DNA from 3 places in the Paenibacillus sp. P5_B5 genome. Region 2 is predicted to be linked to each of the others. Evidence: predicted binding sites of a transcription regulator. Region 2 holds the regulator's gene; each other region holds the start of a gene.
What was found. The regulator LexA, encoded in region 2, represses DNA repair genes until DNA is damaged. The targets are predictions, from matches to a motif close to CGAACATATGTTCG.
Positions count from the first base shown of each region.

Region 1: a site for LexA is predicted at 1,202-1,215, ahead of AC1DOK_RS16795 (YhjD family protein). Genes of this name have one in related genera too.
Region 3: a site for LexA is predicted at 6,184-6,197, ahead of recA (recombinase RecA). Genes of this name have one in related genera too.

Region 1 covers NZ_JBFULK010000013.1:3,981-14,560, forward strand. Annotated here, with positions in the region: gene lplT (lysophospholipid transporter LplT) at 1-1,024, opposite strand, end outside; gene AC1DOK_RS16795 (YhjD family protein) at 1,284-1,685, shown strand; gene AC1DOK_RS16800 (DUF1516 family protein) at 1,699-2,049, opposite strand; gene AC1DOK_RS16805 (DNA polymerase IV) at 2,185-3,426, shown strand; gene AC1DOK_RS16810 (helix-turn-helix transcriptional regulator) at 3,459-4,403, opposite strand; gene AC1DOK_RS16815 (hypothetical protein) at 4,604-4,900, shown strand; gene AC1DOK_RS16820 (DNA alkylation repair protein) at 4,938-6,050, shown strand; gene AC1DOK_RS16825 (N-acetylglucosamine kinase) at 6,127-7,041, opposite strand; gene nagZ (beta-N-acetylhexosaminidase) at 7,057-8,613, opposite strand; gene AC1DOK_RS16835 (exo-beta-N-acetylmuramidase NamZ family protein) at 8,628-9,767, opposite strand; gene AC1DOK_RS16840 (PIG-L deacetylase family protein) at 9,786-10,490, opposite strand; gene AC1DOK_RS16845 (GNAT family N-acetyltransferase) at 10,493-10,580, opposite strand, start outside.
Region 2 covers NZ_JBFULK010000001.1:463,250-473,829, reverse strand. Annotated here, with positions in the region: gene AC1DOK_RS02370 (hypothetical protein) at 1-58, opposite strand, end outside; gene rnz (ribonuclease Z) at 140-1,066, opposite strand; gene metH (methionine synthase) at 1,144-4,587, opposite strand; gene AC1DOK_RS02355 (1,2-dihydroxy-3-keto-5-methylthiopentene dioxygenase) at 4,770-5,312, shown strand; gene AC1DOK_RS02350 (HAD family hydrolase) at 5,415-6,212, opposite strand; gene AC1DOK_RS02345 (DUF896 domain-containing protein) at 6,202-6,423, opposite strand; gene AC1DOK_RS02340 (LysM peptidoglycan-binding domain-containing protein) at 6,696-7,133, opposite strand; gene lexA (transcriptional repressor LexA) at 7,280-7,906, shown strand; gene AC1DOK_RS02330 (MATE family efflux transporter) at 8,070-9,467, opposite strand; gene AC1DOK_RS02325 (CYTH domain-containing protein) at 9,481-9,963, opposite strand; gene AC1DOK_RS02320 (glutathione peroxidase) at 10,049-10,580, opposite strand, start outside.
Region 3 covers NZ_JBFULK010000003.1:255,962-266,541, reverse strand. Annotated here, with positions in the region: gene AC1DOK_RS06250 (dipeptidase) at 1-794, opposite strand, end outside; gene AC1DOK_RS06245 (stage V sporulation protein S) at 968-1,228, opposite strand; gene AC1DOK_RS06240 (TIGR00282 family metallophosphoesterase) at 1,331-2,125, opposite strand; gene rny (ribonuclease Y) at 2,206-3,750, opposite strand; gene AC1DOK_RS06230 (regulatory protein RecX) at 4,266-4,946, opposite strand; gene recA (recombinase RecA) at 5,068-6,114, opposite strand; gene AC1DOK_RS06220 (competence/damage-inducible protein A) at 6,356-7,612, opposite strand; gene pgsA (CDP-diacylglycerol--glycerol-3-phosphate 3-phosphatidyltransferase) at 7,717-8,301, opposite strand; gene rimO (30S ribosomal protein S12 methylthiotransferase RimO) at 8,301-9,626, opposite strand; gene AC1DOK_RS06205 (YajQ family cyclic di-GMP-binding protein) at 9,778-10,269, opposite strand; gene AC1DOK_RS06200 (helix-turn-helix domain-containing protein) at 10,302-10,580, opposite strand, start outside.

The sequences.
Region 1 (10,580 bases), on a different contig from region 2:
ACCCAATAATATCCTTCCCGACCTCCTGCAGCATCGTATTGAGCGGAATTAAGAAAATCCCACCTGCCACACCGATCAGCAAGAGTAACGTCACCGATATCCACACACTCGTCATGAAAGCACATACGACCACAAGCCCTACCATCACGTATCCAAATATATAGGATCTATAGAGCTTACCGACAGGGATAATTTGCGAAGTTATAAAAGAACTAATCACTACCCCAACAGCGGTTGCTCCAATCATCATCGACTGCTGCGTTGTGCTTGTTATCCCAAGACTGACTGGAATCCAAGCGATCAATGCAATTCGAAGAACGGAAGCTGTTAGCCAGAAGGCACCTGTTCCGATTAGCGAGAACCTAGCCTTCCGATTGGAAATGAGCCGCTTAAAATCACTGAAGAACTGTAGCGTCGACTGTCCGTATCGAATTCGTGAATCGCCCGGTTTACGCGGGATCAGAAGTGTAAATAATAACGAAATGATATAAGCCACTAGACAAGTTATAACGCCAACTGTATCGGATATATCCGCCAGAATACCGCCAGCAACAGTTCCTAGCAGAATCGCAAGAATCGTCGTTCCCTCGACCATAGCGTTCGCACGCAAGAGTCCTTTTTCCGAATTCGTGAGTTCCGTTAGAATACCATACTTAGCTGGGGAATAGACAACCGCTCCAATTCCTAACATAGCATAACAAATAATTGGATTCACACCGAATAGGAGCATGGTAATCCCGATACTTTTGAGCAAATTACCCATTAAGAGCACCTTAGATTTGGCATTACGATCCGCATAAGCGCCAACTAATGGAGCTAGCACGACATATGCAAGCAGAAATCCCATTTGAATATTGAGCACGTACCCTTCCGGATTCGCGACTCCTTGTCTTGTAATAATCCCTATGATGATAAAAAAGTTCACATTATCCGCAAACGCGCTTATAAATTGCGTAAAAACGAGAGAGGACAGCGGCTTCGATCCTTCTCGAACTTGTTCTGTCGCTTGTGGTTGTGCCATCATCCGATTTCCTCCTCTACAGCGATATACCGGGGTAGATCTCGTAGACCTGATGAAAGTATCCGGTAGACCGAAGATAAACAAACCATTTCAGGCCTGCAATTCATTTTAATGCAAAATTTGGATAAAAGTCCACTTCATTTTAATTTCTTTCACATCAAAAAAATTCCACTTGTATTACGAATATATGTTCGGTATTCTGAATATAATAAGAACACATGTTCGATATAAAAGGAAGTGCTTTCCCATAAAAGTTCCGCCTATGCAGACAACAGATGAGCCTAGTCTGGTGAAAATGTACGTACTTCTTCCTATTTTGCTGGATGTTCTGGAACGGGATATCGCTATATTAACGATGGTAGGGCTCAAGCTGCCCGCGGTTTACATCACCTGCTTACAAAGTGTTCAGGATGAAATCACAGTTGAACTAACGCAGCTAAGACAGCAAATGCGGCAACGAGGAATTAAAATTTACGAAGAGAAGCGAACCAAGCTAGCTTTGGAGGTGCGTTATTTGTGCAGGGGGTACCATCATCATTTTTCGATGCTGTGGACAGTTGTTAAGCCAGAGATTGAGCGGAAGCTCAGCGGTTTTATGCAGGTCGATTTGAGCAAAGCAAAGGGACTTCCCCGCCAGTATTCACCAGCAAAGGAAGCCCCTTGAACTCGTCCTATATTTAGAAACGAATAAAACCATAGCCCATCAGAACAACGACAAGCAGGACAATGACCACGGCCGCTATGAGAACTGGCAGACCCTTGCCGCCTTTCTTTGCACGACCTAGAGTCATTTCCATCAGACCCATTAGCACTAGCGCCAGGATACCCTTGACGATCAGATCTGCTGGGAAATCCAATCCCACAAGCATGGTGATACCTGAAGCGATCATAATCAAATAGAATACCCTCAGCAAAATCGGTGTTATCTTTTGACCTTTAATAATTAAGCTAAGAGCAAATAAAATGACGAGAATAGCCCATGATCCAGAGTGTGTATGTAACATTCCGGTAAGTAAGCCTGAAGACATAATGAATGAACCTCCTTTATCTAAACTATAACTATTATAAAATAAAAAAGATATTTTTCCCAACATAATTATGAATGTTCTCTGACTACGTTCTTTAGATTCACATTCTTCCGCGTTGGAGTAAGGAGAAAATCGATGAGTACCAGTCCGAATAAAATCATCATGCTAGCAGATTGTCAAAGCTTCTATGCGAGTGTAGAAAAAGCCGCACATCCCGAATACCAAGACCGCCCCCTTGTCGTTGCTGGCGATCCGGCAAGGCGATCAGGTATTATACTAGCCGCCTGTCCACTTGCTAAGGAGTTCGGTGTTACAACAGCCGAACGCCTCGGTGAAGCGCTGCGCAAATGTCCGGATGCAGTTGTAATTCAGCCCCGGATGGGTGAATACATCAAGGTATCAATGCAGATCACAAGCATTTATGAGACATTCACGCCGCTTGTTGAACCGTTCTCCATCGATGAGCAGTTCCTCGACGTATCCGGCTCCTTGCATCTGTTCGGCTCACCGGAGGAGATTGCGCAGCACATGCAGCGCAAGGTCATGGAAGAGACAGGCGTCTATACGCGCGTTGGCATTAGCGAGAACAAGGTACTTGCGAAGATGGCCTGCGACAACTTCGCCAAGAAGAACGAGAGCGGCGTCTATACGCTGCCCAAAGCCGATATTGAAGAGACGCTATGGAAACTCCCTGTCCAGAAGATGTACCTGATCGGCTCAAGGATGGCGCAGCACCTGTACCGTATGGGCATCTACACCATCGGCGAGCTTGCTCGCACACCGCTTGCCAAGCTAAGAGCACGCTGGGGCGTCAATGGCGAAGCGATCTGGCGGATCGCGAACGGCATTGATAGCTCCCCCGTGTCATCGATCACCCATGTCGGCCAGAAAGCAATCGGCCACCAAATGACCCTCCCTCGCGATTATGCCACCATCGAGGACATCCATGTTGTCCTCTTGGAACTGGCCGAGCTCGTCTGCCGCCGTAGCCGCAGCGCAGGCTACATGGGTCACACCCTTGCCGTCGGCTGCCAAGGGGCGGACTTCGACCGCCCCACTGGCTTCTTCCGGCAAATGAAGCTCGCTGATCCGACGAATCTGACCAGCGATGTCTATGAAGCGGCGATCCAGCTATTTCGCCGCCACTGGAACGGTGCTCCCGTCCGCAAAGTTGCGGTCGCATTAAGCAACCTCCAAGCTGACGACACGTACCAGCTCACGCTGTTTGACGACCGTCAGCGTAAGCTTGCGCTCGAGCAGGCCATGGACCGAATCAAGGACCGATTCGGTGATGCTGCCATCCTTCGCGCCGTCTCACTAACCAGCGCCGGTCAAGCACGCGACCGCTCGAAGAAAATCGGCGGGCATTATAAATGACAAAATAATATAGTGAATCGAATGTACTTCCCCTAATGTTCGTATTGTCTGGTTAGCTCCCTAAGCTTGCTTTGTATTTGTTCGCGCACCACTTGGGGACGCTTCACGTTCGCCTCCAAGCCAAAGCCGAGGAAGAAGTGTACTGCCCATGATGTATACGATGCGTTCATCTTTGTGCGAATCGTGCCTGAGCCGTCCTCAGACAACTCAATCCCCTGGGTTAACCATAAGTCCGATCGGCATCGTCTCACACCCTCCGGAGTCAAATTCACCTCAAGCTCCAGCACATCGCTCTCATCCATTCGCATGATCCAAGTCTGAATGTGCTCCTCAGTCGTATTCAATTTCATACTTTGGTCGGCTTCGTGTGAGAAATCCTTCACTCGATCCACACGAAACACTCGATAATCCCCTGCCAAGAAGCAGTAAGCTTGGCAGTACCATAACCCATTCATCGTGTATAACCCGAGTGGTTGAATCATCCTTTCTCGGCGCGAAGAAGCTTCGTATAGGATAGTGACGACCCGCTGCTCCAAAGCAGCCTCGAGCAGCTCCTTCAAGAAAAGAACTTCCATCTCATGTGGAGGTATCCAGAATACAAGCCGCTGTTGCATGCGTTCGATCTTTTGCTTTAGCTCACTCGACAGGTAATGAAAAAACTTGTGCAATGCGGCATCTACTTCATTTTTGAAAGGAAGAGACTTGTAATTGTGTAACGATTGACAAGCAAAGAACAAAGCAATTGCCTCATGTTCAGTAAAGCTGATGGGCGGCAGCACCTTCTCCCGTAGAACGCTATAACCGCCCCCGGGGCCTGCTTGGGAGTAGAGCGGCACACCCAGTTCACTCAGCTCCATTAAATCGCGAATCATCGTCCGACGTGAAACACCACATTCGTCGGCCATCTCCTGTATCGTAAACTTCTTTCGTTCATTGACCAGCATTATAAGTTGAATGAGTCGCTGAGCTTTGTGCATGGACCGTTTCCCTCCATATTTTTAAAAATAAAATTAATAGTGCCATTACTTGGCACTATTATCCCGTATGCTTAATCTCGAAGTCAATGCTTACACACCAAGGAGGATTCGGATATACAATTCAGATTAAAGTATAAGCATTCTTCAAATATGAGGACGGAGTGAATAAAAAGATGGAGCAGAAAAATCAACAATACGTGATGGAAATTGTTTTGTTCGAGTTGAAGGAAGGAACGGACAAGCTCCTTTTTTGCCAGGCGGCCGCTGCATTAAGCGAGGTGCTGCAAACTGGAATGTCTGGGTTTAAAGGGCGCACATTGCTACATACACCAAATGGGATCCAATGGACGGACATTATTTACTGGTCTGATATGGACACGGCATTAGCAGCTATAGAGCAACTCAAGTCCGTACCAGCTTTCCATAATTTTGTTTCCATGATTGATTCGAGGGAGATCATTCAGCGGCATCTGATCCCGGCTAATCTAAGCATGTAGGGAGATGGTAGATTGTCAGCAAGAAAGGAGATGGAACATGGTAGATACATTTGCAGGTAAATATAATCTGGATTTTTTCAATCGATTTACAACCATAGTCAAACTCAAGTATCCGGCATTTGATTCAACAAGGTTTCTGAACTTGATCTACGATGAGCGCTGGGAACAGGAACAATTGAAACAGCGTATCCGGCATATTAGCGCTTCTTTGCGACTGACCCTGCCTGCGTCATATCGCGGAGCATTATCGATTTTGACCCAAATCGCTCCCGAGTGTAGAGGAGTCGAATACTTGTTCTTTCCAGATTTTGTAGAAGTATACGGACTTGACGATTGGACGGATTCAATTCCAGCACTGGAGCGGTTCACGCTCTTCTCCAGTTCGGAGTTAGCCGTTCGTCCTTTTATTGTGCAAGATCCCGTTAGAATGATGAGCCAGATGCTTCAGTGGGCAAGCCATCCTGATCATCACATCAGACGGCTAGCCAGCGAGGGCTGCCGTCCCCGATTGCCCTGGGCGATGGCCTTGGACATATTCAAAGCTGATCCTTCGCCAATTATGCCCGTATTGGAACAACTCAAGCGGGATTCATCCGTTTATGTGCAGAAAAGCGTTGCTAATAATCTGAACGATATCTCCAAGGATCATCCCGAACAGATTAAACAACTTGCTCGCGATTGGTATGGAGAGAATCTCCAGACCGATTGGATTGTCAAACACGGGTGTCGTGGTTTACTTCGGAAAGGCGATCCAGACGTGCTTTCCTTATTCGGTTTTGCGATTTCGCCGGATGTGACGGTAAGTGGTTTGTCGCTGGACAAAGAGACGCTGACGATCGGCCAATATCTTATTTTTTCTTTTTCGATCCGGACCAACTCATCTGTATCCCAGCAGCTACGGGTCGAATACGCGATTGATTTTGTCAAAGCGAACGGTACGACATCAAGAAAGCTATTCAAGGTAACAGAACACAACTACGACAATGTGGAGCGGAATTACGTGCGAACCCATCATTTCAAGGACTTGACAACCCGCAAGCATTATCCGGGTAAACATCGGCTATCCGTAATAATAAATGGTAAAGAGCTGGCGAAAACGGATTTCAACGTAACCGCTACCGCAGAGCCCCTAACCGATACGCAAATCTAATTCATTACAACAAAAAGACATCGAACTTTTCTGAGAAAGAAAAGTATCGATGTCCTTTTATATTTTATCCGATATTTTATTGAATTCGGTTTAAGGCCATCAGTGCCGCTCCATAGGACGCATCTTGTTTTGGGAAAATCCACCGCATATGCGAATAATTCTGCTTCAATTTCTCTATAAACGCCTTCTGTACATCGAAATTTTTAAGTAGAACACTTCCAGCTAACGCCAATATCCCATTTTGTAAAGATAATCGCTCTGCAACAGGAACAACGAGTTCATACAATGCATTTGCACTTTTGTGTACAATCGTAATGGCTGCTTCATCGTGAACAGCAACTGCCTTAGACAGGATGGGTGCAAGCGCCGCAATATCTTTCTTATTCGTCTGCTGATCATATACAAAACCAATCAACTGATGAACATTCGTTAGCTGAAGTTGCTCGTACATCAGTTCCGTGATGATCGTCTTTGAAGAGCGGCCATCGTGTGCACGAAGAACTGCCGTAATTAACTCCCGTCCAATGCTATACCCACTGCCTTCATCATCCACCAAATAACCAAAACCACCGGCGCGATGTGCGTCCCCTGCTTCGTTTTTTCCATAACAAATTGATCCTGTTCCTGCGATAAGAATCATTCCGTATAGACGTTCCTGCGCACCATAAAGTGCTGTTTCTTGATCACCGACAATGAGCAATTCATTATGATAATTACTTTCACGAACATAACTTTCCAATCGATGCGCGACCGTTGGATTGCTGACTCCTGCAGCACCGATACAGATTTGAGCACATGAATCCATGCTTCCACATACCCTTGCGATGGTCTCCATCATCTCTTGCATACTTTGCTTGATACTGTTCTCATTCTGTCCATTCAAATTGATTGCACCAAACGACTCGGTATGTACTACAATTCCTTGCTCATCAAGGACGGTTAACGCTGTCTTGGTGCCGCCACCATCTAGCCCTGCGACAAATCGTCTCATGAAATCACGTCCTTTTCAGTTCTTGATGCGCCATTTGCCTGAAGGCTCAACTGCCCCGCTTAATACTTGTATGAGCGAATCAAACATGAGCGAAGTGTACTCAAAAGCAGCTACTCCACAGATCTCTCCCTCAATCCGTTCCAATTCATATGGACTTCCTAAAGATACGACTGTTACATGATGCCCCGCTAAGCATAGTTGTTCAACAAGTTGCAATTGACCTGTATTTATCACACCATTATAAAGCCCTGCAACAACTCGCTTGTAGCTAGCCACCTGCCCAATAACTTCATCCACATGCCCTTGCGTAGGGTTCATATCCGTTATAAGATGCGGTACAGAAAATGCCTCCCCCATCGCTTCAGGAAAAGATAATCGAAGTTGCTCTTCACTCGAAGCTAATGTCGTGCGATAAGCGTAGCATCCGATTATCACGGTACTTGGGTCATTCTGCTGAATAGGTTGCAGCTTGCCACGTACAAGACTGATACTCTTTTGACGTATATCCGCGGCAACGCGGCGATGCATCTCACAACCCACACTTGGAAGATCTACTCTCATGGATTCTGGTTTATATTTTTCTTTATAATAAAGCACCTTTGCAAGCGCATCATCAATAATCTGCATTGACAGCTCACCAGAGAGTACCGCTTGTTCGATAACATTCATCGCTTCGCGCACAAGTGCAGGCGTATGACTAATACACAATAAATGCGCACCTGCTTTCAAGGCAGCAAGCGCTCCTTGTGCTGTTCCATAGTGTTCCTGAATTGCATTCATTTCAAGACAATCTGTAACAATGAGTCCTTCAAACCTGAGCTTTTCCTTCAACAAATTTGTCAGTATACGCTTTGACATCGTCGCAGGAATCTTCTCAGGTTCAATCGCTGGAAAGAGAATATGCGAACTCATGATACATTCCACACCTTGTTCGATGGCACGAATGAAAGGTTGTAACTCCATTTCCATCAGTTCTTCCAGAGTCTTATGAACAACAGGTAGCCCCAGATGAGAATCCACAGATGTATCACCATGACCTGGAAAGTGCTTCACAGCAGCGAGAATACCACCATTCATCAACCCTCTTAACATTTGTAAACCGTACTCTTCAACTATTGCCGCTGTATCGCCGTAAGAACGTACATTGATGACAGGATTTTGCGGATTGCTATTAATATCGAGAACTGGTGCTAGATTAAAATGGATACCTAGCTCACGAAGTTCTTTCGCTGTCAACTGACCAGCGATATAGGCAAGTTCCGGCTGCCCCGTAGCTGCAATCGCCATCGCTCCTGGAACATTCGTTGCATCATCAGGCAATCGCGTTACCCGTCCACCTTCTTGATCGATGGATATTAACGCAGGAATTCCTGTTTCATCCATCATCCATTGCTGAATTTCTGTACATAATGTTCTGAGTTGAACACTATTCTCTACATTATGTGCGAACAAGATAACATTCCCAACTCCATCGTCTTGAACCAAACGACGTAAATCATCACTTAATTCCTGACCCGAAAATCCAGTGACGATGAGCTGACCAATTTTCTGCCTCAAGCTCATATGAACCATATAGGATCATCTCCTTAATATAAATGATATTCTTGCTTCATCTTAGAAAACTCAAGACTCTCTTGACGGAATTGCTCTAGCATTTGCGCAATATCTACCGATTCATCACGGTACAACTTATCTCCACATAATAAATCAATAAATGGTCTTGATCCTTCTTTATAAGGTGGTAAGAATGCAAATTGCTCATAATTTTGTTTGATTGTAAACAGTAATTCAATACCTGTAGCAAGCGGCTGAATCGCTTTCGTATTGAGAATATGAATCTGCACACCACTGCACTGCTCGCCTTCAAATTTTGAAAACGTGGGTTTAAAATACACAGGACGGAAAATGACACCTGGCAATCTTTTTCCATTCATTTCATCTGCAAGTTTCTCTGCTTCAATAAATGGTGCCCCAATGATTTCAAACGGAGCTGTGGTTCCCCTGCCTTCAGACATATTCGTACCTTCAAATAAACATGTACCCGGATAGAGCAGCGCTGTATCAAAACGAGGAACCCCTAGCGATGGCATCACCCATGAACGACCGGTATCAGGAAACAGCATACCTCGCTCCCAACCTTCACAACGCACCACATGCAATTCGCAATTCCAGTTCATTTGCTCATTGGCCATCATGGCCACTTCACCAGCTGTTAAGGCATAACGAACACAGAGTGGGTAGTTTCCAATAAAAGATTGATAATCCCGCTTCAAAATATTGCCCTCAACAGTGACTCCATCTAGCGGATTTATGCGGTCCAAAACAACAAATTCCTTGCCCGCCTTCGCACAGTCTTCAATCGCATACAACATTGTATAAATGAACGTATAATACCGAACACCCACATCCTGGATATCATAAACAACAACGTCTACTTCATCGAGCATTTCCTGGCTTAAACGCTTTGAATCTTGGCGATACAAGCTGTAGACGGGTACGCCTGTAAACGGGTCTTTATAGGTTTCAATCTGCGCTCCAGCTGCTTGATCACCGCGCACACCGTGTTCAGGTGAAAACATCGCTGCTAGATGGACATTTTCATGCAGAATTTGAATCGTAGAGACAAAATCTTTATTAATTCCCGTTGGCGATGTAATAAGCCCCACTCGTTTGCCCTTGAATAGATGCTTATATTGCAAAATACAATCAATCCCATTTCGAATCATGGTACCTACCTCCGGTCTCTATAATTCAGACTTCAGAACTCGTTTGCTTTCTTCTGGAATCATGAATGATTCTGCATATTCTTTTCTAGCCTCAATGCCGCGTACACGAACTAAATGTTTGTAATACTCCAAATAAGGGAAAGATTTGCTACCCGTTACGAACCAGTGCAAGGACACTGCTTTAACCCATAAATCATACGCTTCTTTGGAAAAATCTACATAGATATAAGGTTTGTAATCAACCGCATCTTCCCAATTCTCAGCATAATACAGGCTGGAAGCGAAGAAAGCTGGTTTCTCCCTTTGAAAGGATGCAAGTCCCGCAAAAAAACGAGCATCATTCACAATGCGGTGCGTTGCCATATGGTCTTTGTGCATACTGTTCTTAAAATGCGTAATGATGATATTCGGACGACAATCGCGAATCACATCACACACTTTCATGCGCATCTCTTCACTATCTTGCAATTCTCCATCCGGAACATCAAATACGATGGACTCTCCACCTAACATTTCAGCAAAACCCTTTGCCTCATTGACCTTCTGCTCACGATACTCCGCCATATCCCTACCCGCAGGTACACCGCGCTCCCCAGCAGTAAGTGCGAGCGTTACAATACGATCTCCTTTTAAAGAATGACTTGCAAGCACACCTCCTGCAGTCAACTCCATATCACCGACATGACCACCAATTGCTAGAATCGTTAACCTTTGTTCGCTCATTATTAAAACTCCTTCCTCATGATTGCAAATTTTTTGACGGTTGTAAATCCTGCTTTCTCGTAAATACGAATCGCAGGATTCGTACTACCT
Region 2 (10,580 bases):
GGAGTGCGGATTGAAGTGCATATTCAATGACAGCGATATCCTGACTATTAAATTTCATGCTGTTCACCTCATCGGATGTTGATTTGCTTTGCTATCCCCCACTATTTTTACCTTAATCATGGCAAATTAATCATAAATTTCATTTATGTACAATATCATACGACCAAAAATCAGAAGCAATGTAGGTATCTGAATGAATTACCTTAGCTTCAGCAAGAAGTGATGTCACATCATCAGATTGATAACGCGAAGAAACATGAGTTAAGATCAGCGTTCGAACCCCTGCAGTCTGAGCAATTTGAGCAGCTTGCTCCGATGTTGAATGACCATAATCGTTCGCATGTTCAGTATGCGAGGCCGCAAAAGTAGCTTCATGAACCAGCACTCGAGCATTCTGTGCAAGCCTAACTGCAGAATCACACGGCTTCGTATCTCCCATTATGGCGACAATACGTCCGTGGATCGTAGGTCCAACATAATCTTCTCCCCTAATTGTACGTCCATCAGGTAGAGTAATTAGACCACCCTGCTTAATTTGAGCATAGATTGGACCCGGTTTAATTTGAGATGCCTTGAGCTTCTCAACCTGCAACGTCCCTGGCTGATCAGGCTCCGTAACTCGATAACCGAAGCATTCCCCACGATGTACCAGTCTTCTGGCTTCGACAGTATACCCGTCTTGTGTAGTAATAATTCCTTCTTTCGTAATCTCTTCAATCTGTAAATCATAATTTAGATGCGAACCACTGATCTCAATGGATTGCTTAATAAATGCAGCAATTCCTGGTGGTCCATAAACCGTTAACGGCGACTCTCCACCTTGATAAGAACGTGAAGACAAGAGACCAGGTAAACCGTATATATGATCACCATGTAAATGTGTGATAAAGATTTTATTGGTTTTACTCAACTTAACCGGAGTTCGAAGTATTTGATGCTGTGTACCCTCGCCGCAGTCGAACAGCCAATATACACCTAGCTCCGCAAGTAAGTTAAGTGCTATGGACGTCACATTCCGTTCCTTCGATGGTACCCCTGCACCTGTTCCTAAGAAATATAGCTCCACTATAAACTCCTCCTATACCTTACTTAAAGGCAGTAAAGCGCAGGAATCCCTGCGCTTATCATTATTGCCAATTTCTATTATACTTTGTTCACGTTAAAATAACGCGCTTCTGGATGTGCAAACACAATAGCAGATACAGACGCTTCAGGCTCCATCATGAAGCCTTCCGTTAGATCAATTCCAATATCCTGAGGCTTCATTAACGCAAATAATGGTTCCTGATCTTCTAGATTCGGACACGCTGGGTAACCAAACGAGAAGCGTTGCCCGATATACTTAGCACTGAATCGTTCCTGCATCGTCATTTGGGCATGATCTGCGATCCCCCACACATCACGCATAATGTGGTGAATTCGTTCAGCGAACGCCTCTGCAACCTCAAGTGCAGTAGATTGTAAGGCATGTGAACGTAGATAATCTCCACTCTCACGCCATACTCTAGCTAGATCAGATACACCCTCTCCCGCAGTAACGATTAGGAAACCAATGTAATCCATTTCACCACTATCTACTGAGCGTATATAATCAGCTAAGCATAGGTAAGGCTCTACATCTTGGCGTGGGAAGTTAAACGTATGTAGGATGCGAGTCTGATCTTCTGGATCATATACAAGCACATCATCACCACGCGATTGTGCTGGGAAGAACCTATACATACCACTAGCCCGAATAATACCTGTTTGCTGAGCCTCGGTGAGAATACCATCTACCGTTTCCTTCAAGCCGATTGCCTTCGCATCTCCTTCGGAAATTAGCTTCTCAACTTTACCTTTAAGCCCTAGATGATGCCCAAGTAACATTTGCATATTCACATAAGGAAGCAAATGACTTATTGGATAATCACGAAGTACATGACGTTCTAAATCAGGTGGCGTCATAATTGGACCGTCCTTGCGTACATTAGAGGTCACATTAAGCGGAGCCTTAGTAACAATTGGTGCAGGTTTACCTGATTCCATCACATCGGAATCAATATTATCACGAAGCTCCTGTACTAGCCGCGCACGTTGTTCAGGGTCGCTTATTTGATTAGCGATATCAAGTCCATTCATCGCATCTTTGGCATAGAGTACGAGTCCTTCATACTCAGGCTGGATGCGGTTCTTCGTGAACTTACGTGTTAATGCTGCACCACCTACCATGATTGGGACGTCGATTCCAGCATTCCGCATATCCTGTGCAGTTACAACCATCTGTTGGGCTGATTTAACTAGAAGTCCGGACAGACCAATGGCATCTGGCTTTTCCCGATGATATGCCTCGATTAACTGTTCAGGTGGCACTTTAATCCCTAAGTTAACAATCTCATAACCATTGTTAGCGAGTATGATTTCTACCAGGTTCTTACCAATATCATGAACGTCACCTTTAACTGTCGCAAGCAGAATCTTGCCCTTGACCGCGGATTCATTCTTCTCCATGAACTGTTCTAAATGAGCAACAGATGCTTTCATCACTTCTGCGCTCTGTAGAACCTCAGCTACGATTAACTCGTTATTATTAAATAAACGACCAACTTCCGACATACCTTGCATCAGCGGTCCGTTAATTACTTCTAGTGCAGAATATTTCGTCAAAGCCTCTTGAAGATCCGGAATAAGTCCTTCTTTCGTACCTTCCACCACATAAGAAGCCAAGCGCTCCTCAAGTGTTAGATTCGAAATCTTTTCCTTCTTCTCAACTTTCTTCACACGGAAATGCGCTACAAACGCTGCTAGTGTATCATCGTTCGTTTCATAAATGAGCTGCTCGGACAATCTACGCTCTTCTTCAGGAATGGAAGCATAGCGTTCCAGCTTCTCTGTGTTGACAATCGCATAATCGAGTCCAGCCTTCGTACAATGATATAAATAAACGGCATTAAGTACTTCACGTCCAGCTTCAGGCAAACCAAATGATACGTTAGACAATCCAAGAATTGTCTGGCACTCTGGCATAGCTTCTTTAATTAAGCGAATACCTTCAATTGTTTCCTTAGCGGAGCCTATATATTGTTGATCTCCTGTTCCAACAGGAAACACGAGTGGGTCAAAAATAATATCAGATGCATTCATGCCATATTTATTCACCAGCAAGTCACGTGAACGCTGAGCCACTTCCAATTTATCGGTAGCCGTAATCGCTTGACCACGTTCATCAATTGTACCAACTACTGCAGCCGCTCCATATTTATGAATTAGGGGAACAACATGCTCGAACTTCTCTTCACCATCTTCAAGATTAATGGAGTTAATTATCGCTTTACCTTGCGAATATTTAAGCCCAAGCTCAATGACACGAGAATCCGTTGAATCGAGCATGAGAGGAACTTTTACCTTCTTCACAACTAGCTTCAGGAATTGTTCAACATCCTCAATTTCATCACGGTCAGGATCTTGTAAACAAACGTCTATTACATGCGCTCCTCCTTTAACTTGGGCACGTGCAACTTCAGATGCTTCTTCAAACTTACCTTCGGCAATCAGACGTTTGAATTTACGAGAGCCTAATACGTTTGTACGCTCTCCAACCATGTACGGACGGTTTTCTGATTCAATGTACACAGTTTCGATACCAGATACAGCTGGAGGATGCGATCCTGCAAGCTGTCTTGGAGGAAACTTGGATAATGATTTAACTAAAGCAGAGATATGCTCAGGTGTTGTACCACAACAGCCGCCAGCAATGTTTAACCAGCCCTGCTCAGCAAACGCCGTCATCTTCATAGCAAGAGAATCCGGGGATTCATGGTAATGTCCGTTCTCATCTGGTAAGCCCGCATTGGGATAACAGGATATCGATGTATCCGCAATTTGCGATAAGCTACGGATATGATCACGCATAAACTCAGGTCCTGTTGCACAGTTAAGACCAACTGAAATTGGTTTAAGATGTTCTAGTGAAACATAGAATGACTCAATGTTCTGTCCTGCAAGTGTAGTTCCCATCGGCTCAATCGTACCTGAGATCATAATCGGTAATTCACGCTTTAATTCTGCAAAAGCTCGTCTAATTCCAATTGAACCAGCTTTCACATTTAATGTATCTTGAGATGTTTCTAGCAATAATGCATCAACACCAGCTTCCATTAATGCCACAGCCTGCTCATAGTAGCTTTCTTCAAGCTGTTCGAATGTAACTCCACCTGTTACAGCAAGCGTTTTGGTTGTGGGCCCCATCGCACCAATCGCATATCGTGGCCATTCAGGTGTAGAATATTTATTAACAGCATCAATTGCGAGTCTTGCAGCTTCTAAATTTATTTCACGTGTGCGATCCTGCAAATCATATTCAGCAAGAACAACACTAGTAGCTCCAAAAGTATTGGTTTCAATCATATCTGCTCCAGCAGCTAAATAGAGCTCATGAATTTTGGAGATGACGTCAGGTCTCGTGAGTACGAGCATTTCGTTACATCCATCAAGCTCCTCACCACCGAAATCTTCACCCGTTAAATCTTCTTGTTGAATCATTGTGCCCATAGCACCGTCTAAGATCAGAATCTTCTTAGCTAACTGCTCTTGAATAGTAGGTTTCCCCATATCGTTTCTCCTTTTTTCTCGTAAACATCCGACTATTCTTAAAATTGATTATTAGTTTAACAGAATAGACGCATTATGAAAAGAATATCGCGTGCTACATTCTATACATCGGTAACAATTTCCACTATAATAATGGTTATAATTAAATTCTTATTATCACATTGGAAAAGAGAGGGATTAGAATGGCAGAGATACGTATACGTAACACAGGTGAACGCATTACTGGTGAGGAGAATGTTAAAGCATTCCTAGAAGCCCAGACCGTACTTTATGAGCATTGGGATCCTAACAAACTGCCACAGCATTTGCACAATAAATTCGTCCTTACAGATGAAGAAAAAACAGAAATATTAGTAACCTTTAATGATGAAATCCACAGCATTGCAGGTAGACGTGGTTATCGGACTTGGGATGTTATCGCTCTATCTGATGCAACACCGAACATTGAAGAGCTACTTCAGAAATTCGAGCAAGTGCATACACATACAGAAGATGAAGTCCGTGCTATCGCTTCAGGTCAAGGGATTTTTGTTATTAAAGGACCAGAAGACATTGGTTACTTTGATGTTGAACTCGAAGCTGGTGATCTGATCTCAGTTCCAGAGCGAATCCCACATTTCTTCACCCTAATGGAATCACGTCAGATTGTTGCTATTCGTTTGTTTATTGAAACCGAAGGCTGGATCGCACAACCTTATGATGATCCTGATTTCGTAACTGCCTAAAATTATTATTACATTATTTAAAAAAGTTTCTTAACAATAAGTGAGGCTGTCCCTCAAGTCTTCTGACTCAAGGAACAGCCTATTAATTCTGAATAAACTAAATTATAGCTGATCGCGTAGAATGATTTCTTGTATTTGTGTTAGATCCTGAATTTCATATCGAGGTACAATCTCCCCTGTTTGCGAAAGTCCACGACGGTTAATCCACATATTAGGCATACCAACACGGTTAGAGCCAAGAATATCTGTCGTCAGTTTATCCCCAATCATTACGCCTTCACTCGCGTGAATGTTCAGAAGTGACATCGCATATTCAAAAATAGACTCATCAGGTTTACCTTTACCGAAATCACCTGATATAACAATATGATCAAAATAGGCAGCTAGCTCAGGTACGCCATCAATTTTCTCCTGTTGAAGATCTGGCGCTCCGTTCGTTAACATAAGTAACGTATATTCCTCTTTCAATTGCTTCAACACAGCAAATGTTTCTTCATATACGTATGGACGGTTCCGACGTTCAACTGGGAATAACTCACCAAGCTCATACCCAAGAGCAGAATTATCAATACCTAGAGCTTTCAGACCACGTGTCCAAGCTTCAGTACGGTATGTAGGAGCAAGTGCTTGCAACTTTCTGAAATTCTCATCTGCACCGCCAGTAAAATTCGCCCATAAGGCTTCAAAAGGATTGATCCCAATATTCTTCGTAAACGGGAATGTCTCATAAGTCTGATATAACGCTCTAGCTTCTTTACGAACTGCCTGCTCAAGCTCCTCTGGATCAACAGCTACTTGTTTAGCTGCCTCTTCACAGGTTACACGAAACGCTTCTTGTACGCTTCTGTCGTCCCACAACAGCGTATCATCTAAATCAAATAAAATAGCTTTAATTGTCATTGCCTTGCTCTCCCTTCGATTCAGATTCTGGAATTACATTCCCATCTTTATCCACATACTTGATATTCTCAAGATGATTCTTAACTTGACCTGTGACAGATCGAATATACTTCTTGCGAAGTTCAGCGCGTTCAGCAACTTCTTCCTCTGTTAAGGTTCCTAGTTTCGCTTTACGTGCTAATTCATTAATGCGATCAATTGTTTTTTGCATCTGGTTGATTGAACCTCCCTGAATGACCGTTCATTAGTTGTAATTATCACTAATACTTTGCCATTCAGACAAGCCATTGTCAAGTTCGAGAACTATGAATTTAGATTTATTGGATCATTCAAATAATAGTATAAAAACCTTCATATGTACACTACTTATCTTATTGTTTCATTTAAAAAGTAAATATCCCATTGTTTCAGTCGAGTAATAAATCATTATTGTATAGTTTCAATCGAACATTACTCATCTCATTAGTCTTGCTTAAATAGTCATCATCTAGGTAATTCAAGAACTTGTCCTTCTTGTATGTTGTTGGAGGTTAAGTTGTTCGTTGCAACGAGCTTCTTAATATACGTTCGCTTATCCATCTGACTTGGTGCATGTTCTGCAGCGATTGACCATAACGTATCACCACTGTATACAACAACAGTTAATGTATCTGAATACGAGTTCGAGTTCGCATTATTGGAGGAATGTGTCTGTGAGTATCGATCTTGACTTGGTTCTTGCGATGCATAAACATGGACAATTGCCCCAAACAGAATCGCAATACTAAGCAGCATAACAAGTGTCATTGTTCGCATTACGAATCTACCTTGCTTCTTATGATGCTGTACCTTCTGTTGAATTACTTGCAATGAATTAACAGTTCGATTAACGGTTCTCTTCATAGAACCCGATGTATAGTCCTCATGACATGATAAATACATCATTTTCCACCACCCAAACATTTGTTCTATTCGTAATTTAACACGAACATTTGTTTGTGTCAATCAAATATTCGAACTTATGTTTGTACGAACTTGGGTTCTATGTTATACTTTTAGAAAATGATTACATACTGGAGGGCTACCCCGTGAGCAAAGTGTCACAGCGCCAATTAGCCATTCTCGATTTTATTAAAACTGAAGTCAGATCCAAGGGCTATCCACCATCTGTTCGTGAAATTGGCGAAGCTGTCGGCCTTGCATCATCTTCTACTGTACATGGACATTTGGATCGTCTTGAGAAGAAAGGGTTAATTAGACGAGATCCAACTAAACCTAGAGCAATTGAGATTTTAACTGATGGAAGTTCGAAGGGTGCAGAGAATTTCAATTTATCTGTATCACGTGTGCCTTTAATTGGTAAAGTCACTGCTGGTGTACCAATAACCGCAACGGAGAACATTGAAGATTACTTCCCATTACCGAACCATTACGTCAAGGATGATAAAGTATTCATGCTTAGTGTCCTTGGAGATTCGATGATCGAAGTGGGTATTAATAACGGAGATTATGTCATTGTACGTCAACAGCAATCGGCTGATAATGGTGATATCGTCGTTGCCATGACAGAGGATGATGAAGCTACAGTGAAAACATTCTACAAAGAGAAGGATCACATTCGCTTACAACCTGAGAACTCAGCTCTTGAGCCAATCCGTCTACGGAATGTGACGATTCTAGGTAAGGTCATTGGATTATTTAGAGATTTTCATTGATCCTTCAATAATAATCCTTCATCAAGATTCATCAATAAAATTCTCCATCATTAAGATCCATAATTAAACAATAAACGGCTGTCACAGAGTTAATCTGGACAGCCGTTTTCTTATCTTTTTTATTATCCGAAACTCCAGTAAGCGACAAAACAACATTAAGCGATTATATTAGCTTGTGTCTATGCCACTTATCTCCTTTGAACCTTAACATGAAGATCAATCCACGTATACCCCACTCCGCAACCATTGCTACCCATACGCCGATAATCCCATATCCTAATGTAATCCCTAGAATGTAACCAAGTACGACTCGGAATAGCCACATCGTAAGCAAAGAGGTTATCGAGGTAAAGTTAGAATCCCCTGCTGCTCGTAAAGCAGATGGCGTGATAAAGCTAATTGACCACAGGAATGGTTGTGCAATAGCTGTAATCAATATGATTGTATAAATCGTTGGGACTATTTCATCTGGTGGAGAGAACAAGCCTACCAAGAACGGGAATAAAGGCATGAGTACAGCACCTATGATGACAAAGCATATCGAAGACAGACCAAGAAATGATTTAATAAATTTACGGGCGTCCTTCACATTCCCTCTCCCCATGCATTGTCCAACAACTGTTACGACAGAAATGCTAAATGCACTTGCCACAACTTGAAATAGCATGGCTATGGAACCACTGATCGCACTGACTGTCATGGCCATTGTCCCTAGTTGAACGATGAAGGTTTGTGTTAATAGCTTCCCTCCATTGAAGAACATCTGCTCAGCAGCAAATGGAACCCCAATAAACATAATCTTTTTTTGAATCGCAAAATCTAACTTCAAAGCACTCTTGATACGAACTCTTAGCGTGTGATTGTATTTTAACAAATAAATGACGGACGTTGCCGCACCTAATACCCTTGATAGTGTCATTGAAATGACAAGCCCCAGAACGCCCATATCGAGTACAGTTATAAAAAGTATATTTAATCCCAAAAAGGTCAGATTCATAATTAAAGATAGTCCCAAGCAGGCTTTCGTTTCAGCTGCACCTCGGAGTACACCGCTCACAGCTTGAAATAGGGCTATCAATGGATAAGAAATACAACTACCAATTAGGTAGACTTTAGCATTCTGAAACACTTCTACCTCTGCATTACCAAATAGCAAATTTAAGATTGGTGCATGAAAGACGAACACAAGCAAACTAATTATCACAGATAATAGCGTGACCGCTGAAACAGCTTGGCCAGCAGCGTTCGACATCATCTTCTGATTACCGTTTCCTTTATATTGTGCGACTATTACTGTACCACCGGTTGCAACCGCAATGAATACGTTAATTAAGAATATATTCAAGGAGTCGACCATACTCACCGCACTTACCGCTGCAACACCAGAAGAGCTAATCATAGCTGTATTAAGAATACTCATACACACGATGAAAGCTTGATCGACTAGAATCGGGATAATAATGGCTATTATTTGCTTGTAATCAATTGACTCCCCAGTAAAGTATTTATTCAGCAGCCATACCGTTTTATGTTTGACAGCCACGCTAGCATGACTCAGCATATTATCACATCTTTTAGTTTAGTGTTTTGTGATCTTGAATTTCTACCCATAGGTTCTGGTTTATGTATCCAGCCTCTCCAGTAACTTCTTTTCCAAACCATGTAGGCGGGGCAAATTGTGCAGCGACCTCTTCACTTGCGAATTCAATTTCTATCGTCATCAGGTTTAACTCTTTTGTATTGTGATAAACATCCAAATCGAATTTATTGTGATCGATCAGGACTTTGAATCTTGTTTTGCGAAGAGCAATCAATTGGCTGTTCTTTAGGAGCTGATTGTACGTCGTTTCATTGATAGCAAATTCAACCTCATCACGTACTAATCCCCTACCCGATTTGAAGGTCATCGTATATTTAGACTGATCAATCCTGCGGACACGAATCGACTCCGTATCATTATGGGCTAGATAGGTTTGTTCAATTTCTTGTTTTTTTAGTATTTCTAAATCATTAGGTTTGTTTGGTACTAAAAATTTTCGTTCTATTTCTTGGTTCATACTCTGTCCTCCAAGCTCATCTTAGTTACAATTCAATAATAAGAGACGCCCCCTAAATAATCAAATTAAGGAGCGTCTTTATGAATTATAATAATGCTTCTACATCTAACTCTAAATCAAATGGAGAAACTGATGACTCAAAACGTTTGACAACATCACCTTCACGGTTAATCAGAAACTTAGTGAAATTCCATTTCACGTCATTACCTTCGAGAATTTCTGGGAACTTCTCTTCTAAGATCGCTTTGAGCATCTTCGAAGTTGGGTTTGATAAATCAAAGCCTTCAAAAGGCGCTTGCTCCGTTAAGTATGTAAACAAGGGATGCTTATCAGACCCTCTTACTTCAATTTTTTCAAATAAAGGGAAAGTCACACCATAGTTTAATTGGCAAAATGCATCAACCGCCTCGTTCGAATCAGGCTCCTGTTCACCAAATTGATTACATGGAAATCCCAATAGAACAAGTCCTTGCTCCTTATATTTCTCATATAACTTCTGTAAGTCAGCATATTGAGGCGTAAAGCCACATTTACTAGCTGTATTAACAATCAGTATGACTTTGCCTTTAAATTCTTCTAGGCTAATCTTAGTTCCGCGAATATTGTTTACTGCAAAC
Region 3 (10,580 bases), on a different contig from region 2:
CCATCGAAATCCGAGCCAAAGGCTAGTTGGTTCACTCCTCCAAGCGCACATACATAATCTACGTGCCTAAGTAGATCGTCGATCGTAACTGGTTTTTCTTGTTTTACAAAATAAGGAACAAATGTCAAACCAACAATTCCATCCCGGTTTAGAAGCGCTTGCAGTTGATCTCTCCGTAAATTCCGATTATTCGGACATAAGTCATAAACATTGGAATGAGATGCAAAAAAAGGATTATTGGTTTCTTTTTCCAAATCCCAAAAAGCTCGTTCTGATAAATGAGAAACATCCAAAATAATTCCAATTCGTTCACATTCTCTCACAAATCGCTTGCCCTTTATTGTCAATCCACCCTGACGAGGTTCTACTGCTCCATCACCTGCCCAATTGCTATAATTCCATGTCAAACCAATTGTTCTCACACCTAAGCGAAAAGCTGTACGTAAGAGCATCAGATTACCATCAAATGCATCTGCTCCTTCTATATGTAGTAAAGTCCCTATTACACCTTCTGTATGAATTGCATCAAGCTCGGCCTTTGTACGCACGGGTCTAATGTTCGGATGACTTATAAGCTGTCTTTCGTAAATATCCACATATTCGAGTACTTGTTCAAACGTAGGAGTACCCACCTCATCCTCATCGATAAATATGGCACAGAATTGGAGCTTTACGCCACCTTCAACCAGCCTAGGTAAACCTGCTAGGAGCTCCTTACTATGCGGGTCATCAAAACGTAATCGTTTATCACTAAATAGCTTCAATAGTACATCACAATGTCCGTCTATCACCATTTTGTATCTACCTCCTACCTTTTTATACCTACTCAAGAAGAAATAGTTTCACCGTCTATATTAAGACGGGACGCGTTTCTTAAGGTGATTACTAGAAAGTATGTGTGCTTAGCCTATACTTTCTTAATGACTCAAAAAGAAAAGCCCTATTAAGGGCTATCTTTGGGTTACAATTATCTTGGTTCTACGATTAGTTTAATCGCAGTACGATCTTCACCATCAATTACAATATCCGTAAAAGCTGGTACACAAATCAAATCAACTCCACTGGGCGCTACGAATCCTCGAGCAATTGCTACTGCCTTGATCGCTTGATTAAGTGCACCTGCCCCAATCGCTTGGAGCTCTGCCGCACCGCGTTCCCGTAACACGCCAGCAAGTGCACCTGCTACGGAGTTTGGATTGGATTTTGCTGAAACTTTTAATACTTCCATGAATAAGTTCCTCCCCAGGAATAGCTAATAAATTCCATTATCAAGTCTATTCGCGATGGGAACCCTAAATTCCTTCTTCTACCAAGTAAGGAATAAAAAAGATTACGCAAAAATAAAACTATCTTCATCAAATCGTAGCAATTTAATCGATTCAGCTGCCCCAGTCGTATCATTTAATTCGATAAATACCGCATGGAAATGCCATTTTCCTTCATCGACATTGAAACGAACTGGTAATTGTGTCACGAATTTCTGAATGACTGCTGAACGCTCCATTCCAAGGATGCCATCTCTAGGACCTGTCATACCGATATCTGTTAAAACCGCTGTCCCTTGAGGTAAAATACGCTCGTCATTGGTCTGTACATGTGTATGTGTACCAACAACCGCTGATACTCTGCCATCCAAATACCAACCCATTGCGATTTTCTCAGAGGTTGCTTCCGCATGGAAATCAACAATTACATATTTGTATTGGTTACGTGCTTCTTCCAGAATTTCATCCACCTTACGGAATGGACAATCAATTGGTGGTAAGAACGTTCGTCCCTGCAAATTAATTAACAGGACTTCTCCTTCCATAGCCTTAAGAACAGTAGCACCAAGTCCAGGTGTTCCTTCTGGGAAGTTAGCAGGTCTAATTAGTCGATGATCATCATCTATAAAATCAAAAATTTCCTTCTGATCCCAGGTATGATTACCAAGTGTAATCCCACTAATTCCTTGCTCATAGAATTCTCTAGCGATTTGATGAGTGATACCGCGGCCACCTGCCGCATTCTCACCATTGGCAATAAACAGTGCGCGTGGGTAATTCGTCTTCAATCTGGGTAATACAGCTCGAAGCGCCTTACGTCCAACTGAACCTACAACATCTCCAATAAATACAACTTGTATGATCATTCACTCCCAAATACACTCTTTATATAAAAAAATGAAAAGTGGCATATCGCAGCCACTTTTCTAGTTTAAACTATTTACTTAGCGTATTCAACTGCACGCGTTTCGCGAATAACAGTTACTTTAATATGACCTGGATAATCGAGTTCTTCTTCGATCTTCTTCGTAATATCACGTGCTAAGCGGAATGATTCTGTATCATCGATCTTCTCAGGTTGTACCATAACGCGGACTTCACGTCCCGCTTGAATGGCATATGATTTTTCAACACCTTCGAAGGATTCTGTAATCTCTTCAAGCTTCTCAAGTCGTTTGATGTATGTTTCAAGCGTCTCACGTCTTGCTCCTGGTCTAGCCGCTGATAAAGCATCAGCTGCACCAACGAGCATAGCAATGATAGAAGTCGCTTCACAATCACCATGATGGGAAGCAATCGCGTTAATAACAACCGGATGCTCTTTGTATTTCTTCCCGATCTCCACGCCAATCTCAACGTGCGATCCCTCAACTTCGTGATCAAGCGCCTTGCCGATGTCATGCAAAAGCCCGGCACGTTTCGCCAAAGTTACGTCTTCACCGAGTTCTCCAGCCATCAATCCGGATAAATAAGCCACTTCCATTGAGTGTTTCAATACGTTCTGTCCGTAACTAGTTCTGAAGCGAAGTCTACCCAAAATCTTAATAAGGTCTGGATGTAATCCATGTACCCCTACCTCAAAAGTTGCTTGCTCACCATATTCACGGATACGCTCATCAATTTCCTTACGGGATTTCTCGACCATCTCTTCAATACGTGCAGGATGGATACGTCCATCTGCTACTAATTTTTCAAGAGAATTACGGGCAATCTCACGACGAATCGGATCGAAACCTGAAAGAATTACAGCTTCCGGAGTATCATCAATAATAAGATCAATACCCGTTAATGTTTCAAGTGCACGAATATTACGTCCTTCACGACCAATAATTCGGCCTTTCATCTCTTCATTCGGAAGGGTAACCACTGACACCGTTGTTTCCGCTACGTGATCGGCAGCACAGCGTTGGATAGCAAGTGTAATTACTTCTCTTGCTTTCTTATCGCCTTCTTCTTTGGCTTGCTGTTCAATCTCTTTAATCAATTGAGCAGCTTCATGACGCACTTCTTGTTCAACATTCGTAAGAATAATACTTTTGGCTTCTTCCATCGTTAAACCAGAGATGCGCTCTAATTCTGATACTTGTGATTTATAAAGCTCGTTGATCTGTGTTTGTGTTTCTTCAATTCGTTTCTCTTTGTTGGCTACTTGTTCCTCTTTTCGTTCAAGAGATTCTATTTTCTTATCCAGCGATTCCTCTTTTTGCAACAATCGTCTTTCTTGTCGCTGTGTTTCATTGCGACGTTCACGAATGTCTTTTTCAGCTTCAGTCCGGAGCTTATAAATATCATCTTTAGCTTCCAGAACCGTTTCCTTCTTCAGTGCTTCAGCTTCTTTGACTGCTGATTCCCTTATCTGTACGGCTGCAATTTCGGCACTGGAAATTTTTGCTTCTGCAAGAGATTTGCGGATAAAATAACCAATCCATAAGAAAACGAGGCCAACAACGAGAACGATGATGATCCATACCCAGGTGTCTAACATAGGCGTCTAGTTCACCTCCCCGTTGATTCTCCAAGTGTTTATCTTGGGACATTCGGTTTTTTAATCCGATTTTTAATTGGTTTGTTAGCGTATGTCTTTTCCATTGCCCTAAAAGAATCAGACAAGAAGAAACGGTTTCACCCGTCTCTATATGACGGATGCGCTTCTTAAAGTTACAAGAGTTTATACCTGCATATAAATTCTTATTAACCAAGAAGAAACGGTTTACGCCTTCCTTGCAAAGACGAGAGCGTTTCCTTAATTCATAAAGTACTAGCTTGTCTTCATGAATATTAATGCGCACAACATCTTCTGTGCTTGTTTGTTCAACTACCCACAAGTAAAAATTGGCGATTTTTACGATGAGTGAATCAAAATCATAATACAATATGAAGTTGATATAGAAAATATACAATTTTATTTTAGCTTTTGTCGAAGAGTATTGTCAAGGTAACCTGAATAAAGATAACTGGATTTTCTTCATATTGAACAAAAATATTGTCATATCTTCTTATTTATTGTAAATCAGTAGATTCTTCATCAAATTCTGTCGATCGTTGTATTTCTTCTATAACCCGTCTTACTAGTGATTGTGTATAGCCTCTACGAAGTAATAGACCCATAGTTTTGCGTTTCTTATCGATACGAGTACCAGAGGTACTCTTCCACTTACGCAAGGCAAGTGGAAGGGCAGCTTCATACTCAGCTTCTACGTCTAACGATTCCAATGTTTGTGCAATTTGCTCTTTGCTGACTCCCTTAGCTTGCAGTTCATGACGCACAAAGTTCCGCCCTTTGCGATTGAAGGAAATTCGCTGATCAGCTAATTGCTGTGCAAACATCGTATCATTCAAGTATCCTTGATCTTGCAGACGCTCGATCACATACTCACATACCTGTGCTTCATATCCAGCGGTTCTTAGCTTCTGCTTCATCTCTAACCTCGAATGCGACCTTCTGCCGAGTATTAGCAGCCCCCTGAGATAAGCCGCATGTCTCTCTTCATCCTGCATGATTCTTTCAACTGCTGGCCGATCGATCTCTTCACCCTTATGTAATCGATGCTTGATCAACATATCTTCGTGAAGTGAGAATGCATATTCCTCATTAATATAAATATTATAACGATTCTTCTTACGTACTTGTAGTTCCACCTTCGTAATGATGGAATGTGTGGATTGGTTATCTTCCCCCATCCAAATCACCCCTCTTCAATCAACATATTCTGTTGTCAAATGTAAAAGCACTCTGTATAAGTAGAAAGCACTTCTACATACAATCGATGTAAAAGTGCCACTCACTTATACTATGAATTTATTAATCCTCAAGTTCAAAATCATCTTCATCATCTTCAACAGCATCTTTGAGATTAACAGCTGCAGCCAAATTACTATTATCGCGAATCTTCTTCTCAATTTCATCAGCCATTTGCGGATTATCTTTGAGGAACTGCTTCGCATTTTCACGACCTTGACCAAGTCGTTCATTATTGTAGGAGTACCAGGCGCCACTTTTGTTGACGATATCGAGATCTGTTCCAATATCGATGATACTACCTTCTTTGGAAATACCTTCACCGTACATAATATCGATATCCGCTTGTTTAAACGGAGGAGCTACTTTATTCTTCACGACTTTAATTCGTGTACGGTTACCAACCATGTCATTGCCTTGCTTCAGTGTCTCAATCCGGCGAACGTCAAGACGAACGGACGAATAGAACTTAAGAGCACGACCACCTGGAGTTGTCTCCGGATTACCGAACATCACACCGATTTTCTCACGAAGCTGGTTAATAAAAATCGCAATTACATTCGATTTATTAATTGCACCAGATAGCTTACGTAATGCCTGTGACATTAAACGTGCTTGCAAACCAACATGTGAATCACCCATGTCACCTTCGATTTCGGCCTTCGGCACGAGTGCTGCGACGGAATCGACTACGATAATATCAACAGCTCCACTGCGTACTAGTGCTTCAGCGATTTCAAGCGCTTGTTCACCAGTATCTGGCTGAGATAGCAATAGTTCATCAATATTAATACCTAGGGCGCTTGCATACTTAGGGTCTAGCGCATGCTCAGCATCAATAAATGCTGCTTGTCCACCGGATCTTTGTACAGATGCAATTGCATGTAGAGCTACAGTTGTTTTACCAGATGATTCAGGACCATATATTTCAATAATACGTCCACGTGGATAACCACCAACACCTAGTGCAATATCCAGCGCTATGGAACCACTTGGGACTGTTTCAATTTGTGAATGTGCAGATTCTCCGAGTTTCATGATGGAGCCTTTTCCGAATTGCTTCTCTATTTGGCGTAGTGCCTGTTCTAATGCAGCTTTACGATCCGTCAAAACTGTCACTTCCTTTTATCATTATAGATATATAATAACTGCTTTTAACACCGTTGCCAAGTACTTTTTCGAACATATATTCGTCTTTTTGAGTTTCTTGATGTAATTTACCAATTTAGAGCTTATGAGAGATACATTCTGCCACAAAAAAAACCGTAGCAAAGATCATCTTTGCTACGGTTCTTCCGTTAACGTTGTTTCTATTATATAGCAATTTCCATAAAATTGCAAGAATCCTTATTTAATCCTTTGTCTGCTTGAGCATTTTCCACAGCAAGTAAAGTGCGCTCTTCGCAGAACGCAGCTTAATCGTGTCGCGGTTGCCATACGCATGCGTCTTCTGCACATGCGTATTGCCATGTATGTCTGCATAGCCGACATACACAAGCCCAACCGGCTTCCCTTCGGAAGAAGCCGGTCCCGCTACGCCGGTAATCGATACGGCGTAGTCTGCGCCTGTTGCTTGCAGCGTACCGCGTGCAAGCAGCTCCGCTGTCTCCGCTGACACAGCCCCTGGGGCGTCAGCGCCTTCTAGCACTTCCATCGGCACGCCCAGCAGCCGATGCTTGACCTCGTTCGTGTAACACACGAGGCCGCCTTTGAACACTGCTGAGCTGCCTGGGAGGGCTGTGACGAGGTCGCTGAGGCGACCGCCTGAGCAGCTCTCAGCTGCTGCGAAGGTCGCTCCGCGAGCGGTGAGGAGCTCTAGGATCGCCGATTCAAGCGAAGCTTCCTTCTCCGCATACAGATGCTCCCCTATGCGAGCACGAATCTCAGTCTCGACCTTCTCGAATCTGAGATTGGCTTCCTCTTCCGTAGCAGCACGCGTCGTAAGACGAATTGCAACCTCGCCTTCCTTCGCATAAGGCGCAATGGTTGGATCTGTCTGAGCTTGAATCAGATCAATTAACCGATCTTCAAGGGTGGATTCTCCAATGCCTCCGAACATAAGCATTTTGGAGCGAAGTGGCGTGTTTTCCTGCATGACACCAAGTAACCATGGCTTGGCATAATTCTTGAACATCGGTCGCATTTCACTCGGAGGTCCTGGTAACACGATATAATGATTATCCGCTTGTGACAGCCCAATACCAACAGCCATTCCTGTTTCGTTAAACAAAGGATCGCTTCCCTCAAGAAGTAGCGCTTGCCGTTTATTGCTTTCTACCATATGCGTCCCTCGAGTTTCGAAGAATGCTGTAATTTTAGCTAGTGATGGCTCATGCATAACAATGTTGCGATTTAAATACTTCGCTAGCACATCTTTGGTTAGATCATCTTGTGTTGGCCCAATTCCACCTGTACATACGATTAAATCAGCCCGCGAGGATGCAAGCTTGAATGCTTCCATTAACCTTCCTTCGTTATCACCAACGACAGTCTGAAAGTACACATCAATGCCCATCAGTGCTAATTCTTGTGATAAGAATTGCGCATTCGTATTCACAATTTGTCCTAACAACAGTTCTGTTCCAACCGCGATTATTTCGGCTTTCATCGCATGCCCTCCCATTCATAAACTACCTGTTTACAGCAAGAAGCAACTTACCATCCAAGACAAGATGGCCAAGCCGCTTCTTAGGGTGAAACCTTATTCGTCAATTAAGCTTTATCCGTAAAATCAAGAACATGCTTATTCTTAATGAAATAATCAATTCCTGAATAAACCGTAATTATCGCTGCAACCCATGAAGCAATAAGGTCAAACGGAAAATTAATGAACGCAAACGGAAAATTATTAATGAGTAGCGCAATAATCGCCGTAATCTGTGCTGCAGTTTTGAGCTTGCCCCATCCACTCGCTGCGATAACCTTACCTTCAAGTAATGCAATTTGACGCAATCCGGTTACGGCAAATTCCCTTGAAATAATGACTACCGCTATCCAAGCGTACAATTTGTCCATTTCTACAAGAGATACAAGCACCGCTGTAACAAGTAGTTTGTCAGCAAGCGGATCAAGAAGCTTACCTAAATTGGTAACTAGCTTATTCTTTCTTGCTATGTACCCATCAAGTGAATCTGTGCTAGCCGCAATAATGAAAATAAGCGCAGCAATAATCTGATTGTAAGTGATGCTGAAATCCTTGATATGAATTTCAGGAAACTTCACTTGAATCAGAAGGAAAAACATAATAATTGGAACAAGAAAAATTCTTGTTATTGTAATTTTATTGGCCAAATTCATTACACTACCACCCCAGATAAATCAAACTCAAAAGAATGTGTAACACGTACTTTCACTAGCTCACCAATCTCAATGTTGTCCCCTGTCACAAATACTTCTCCGTCAATTTCTGGTGCGTCATATTGAGACCTACCAATGTAGACGTTACTTCGTCCATCATAGCGCTCAATAAGTACGTCCAATTCCTCACCGACGCGATTTCCGCCACGTTTGTCTGAGATGCCTCGTTGTAATTCCATCAACGTATTCGCTCGGAATTCCTTGATATCTTCACTCAAATGATTAGGGAGTCTTGCAGCAGGTGTATCTTCTTCAGGTGAATACGTAAAGACACCAAGTCGATCAAATTCCATTTCCGTAATAAATTGTTTCAAGCCCTCAAAATCCACTTCTGTTTCACCAGGAAAGCCCACGATTAACGAAGTACGTAACGCCACGTTAGGAATACGATCACGAATCTTGCGAATCAATTCACGTGAATCCTTCTGTCTGCCTGGTCGTCTCATACGTTTTAGGATCGTATCCTCACTGTGTTGAAGTGGTACGTCAATGTATTTGCAAATTTTAGGATTTGAAGCAATCGTCTCAATTAACTCGTCTGTAAAAAAGCCTGGATAAGTATAGTGAAGTCGTACCCACTCAATCCCAGGTACATCACTTACTTTGTTCAGTAATTCAGGTAGCTTGAAGCCTTCGTATAGATCGGTTCCATAATTCGTAGAATCCTGCGCGATCAAGCTAACTTCCTTGACGCCTTGAGCTGCTAAATTGGTAACCTCAGCTACAATCGACTCCATCGATCGGCTACGGAATTTACCTCTCATAATCGGAATAGAGCAGAACGTACATGCGTTATCGCAACCTTCAGCAATTTTGATAAAGGCTGTATAACGAGGTGTCGTTACTCTTCTTGGTAATACTTGCTCATAGTTAAAAATTGGATTGCCCACATAAATCGGTTTTTTACCAGCAAGTGCAGCATCAACGATTTCATTAATGTTATGAAAATCACCTGTGCCTACAATCCCATCAATCTCTGGCATTTCTTGCATGAGCTGTTCTTTATAGCGCTGGGTTAGACAACCTGAGACAATCAATGCCTTTAAATTGCCTGTTTGTTTCAAATCCGCAATATCCAGAATTGTATTTACAGACTCTTCTTTAGCAGCGTCTATAAAACCACAAGTGTTAACAATGATTATGGTCGCCTCTTCATTGTCCTCCACAAGTGCATAACCGCGCTCATGAATTAATCCGGCCATAATTTCCGAATCAACCAGATTTTTCTCGCATCCAAGCGTAACTACTTTCACCTTCTCCGACATGTTGTTGAACCCTCCAGTTTCCTTACAGAACCATTCGCAGAGCCATTTCTAACAAGTATAATATATGGTGAAAATAGTGTCAAAAAAGAACACCCTTAAGTGTTATTCAACAACACTTAAGGGAATTCAATTCAATACTTACAGTTGCATGCTATTTAAAGTTAGCAAATGCTAATTCTAGAGGTATGTCAGCACCTTTAAGCAATTGCATCACTTGCTGTAAATCATCTTTGCTTTTACCTGTAACACGAATTTGATCGCCTTGGATCTGACTTTTGACTTTCAATTTGGAATCGCGAATTAGAACATTAATTTTCTTAGCATTCGTTTGGTCAATTCCAGACATTAATTTAATCCGTTGTTTCACTGTACTTGATGCGGCTGGTTCCACCTTGCCATGATCTAAGTTTTTGAGTGAAATTCCACGTTTGGACATTTTGGAATATAAGATATCGAGGACGTTCTGCAATTTAAAATCATCATCAGAGACAACAATTAGCTCCTCTTTCTCCAAAGTAATGGAGCTTTTGCTGCCTTTAAAATCGAACCGAGTCTCGATTTCTCGAAGTGCTTGGCTAATTGCATTGCTCATTTCTTGCATATCAAGCTTTGATACAATATCAAATGAACTTTCAGAACTCAAAGCAAAACACGCCCTTCCTATCTTAATAAGCCTTAAGGCTTTTGAATGTTTAATTGGATGTTTCTTACATTAAGGGAATCCCCGACTGGCACACTCATGCCGTTGGCTTTTAACTCAACAGCTCCTGCAGCTCCAAGAACGATCTGAGTTGTTGAGGTAACTTCCCACTCTTTAGTTTCGCCATTCTTAAGCGTACCGTTATGAATGTTGGTTTTCTTGTTGTTAGCATCAATTGTTGTAACACTTACCCAGCATTCCTTACCAATAACATTCAGTGCAATTGTCATTTTATCGGTATTGGTAACCTCGTA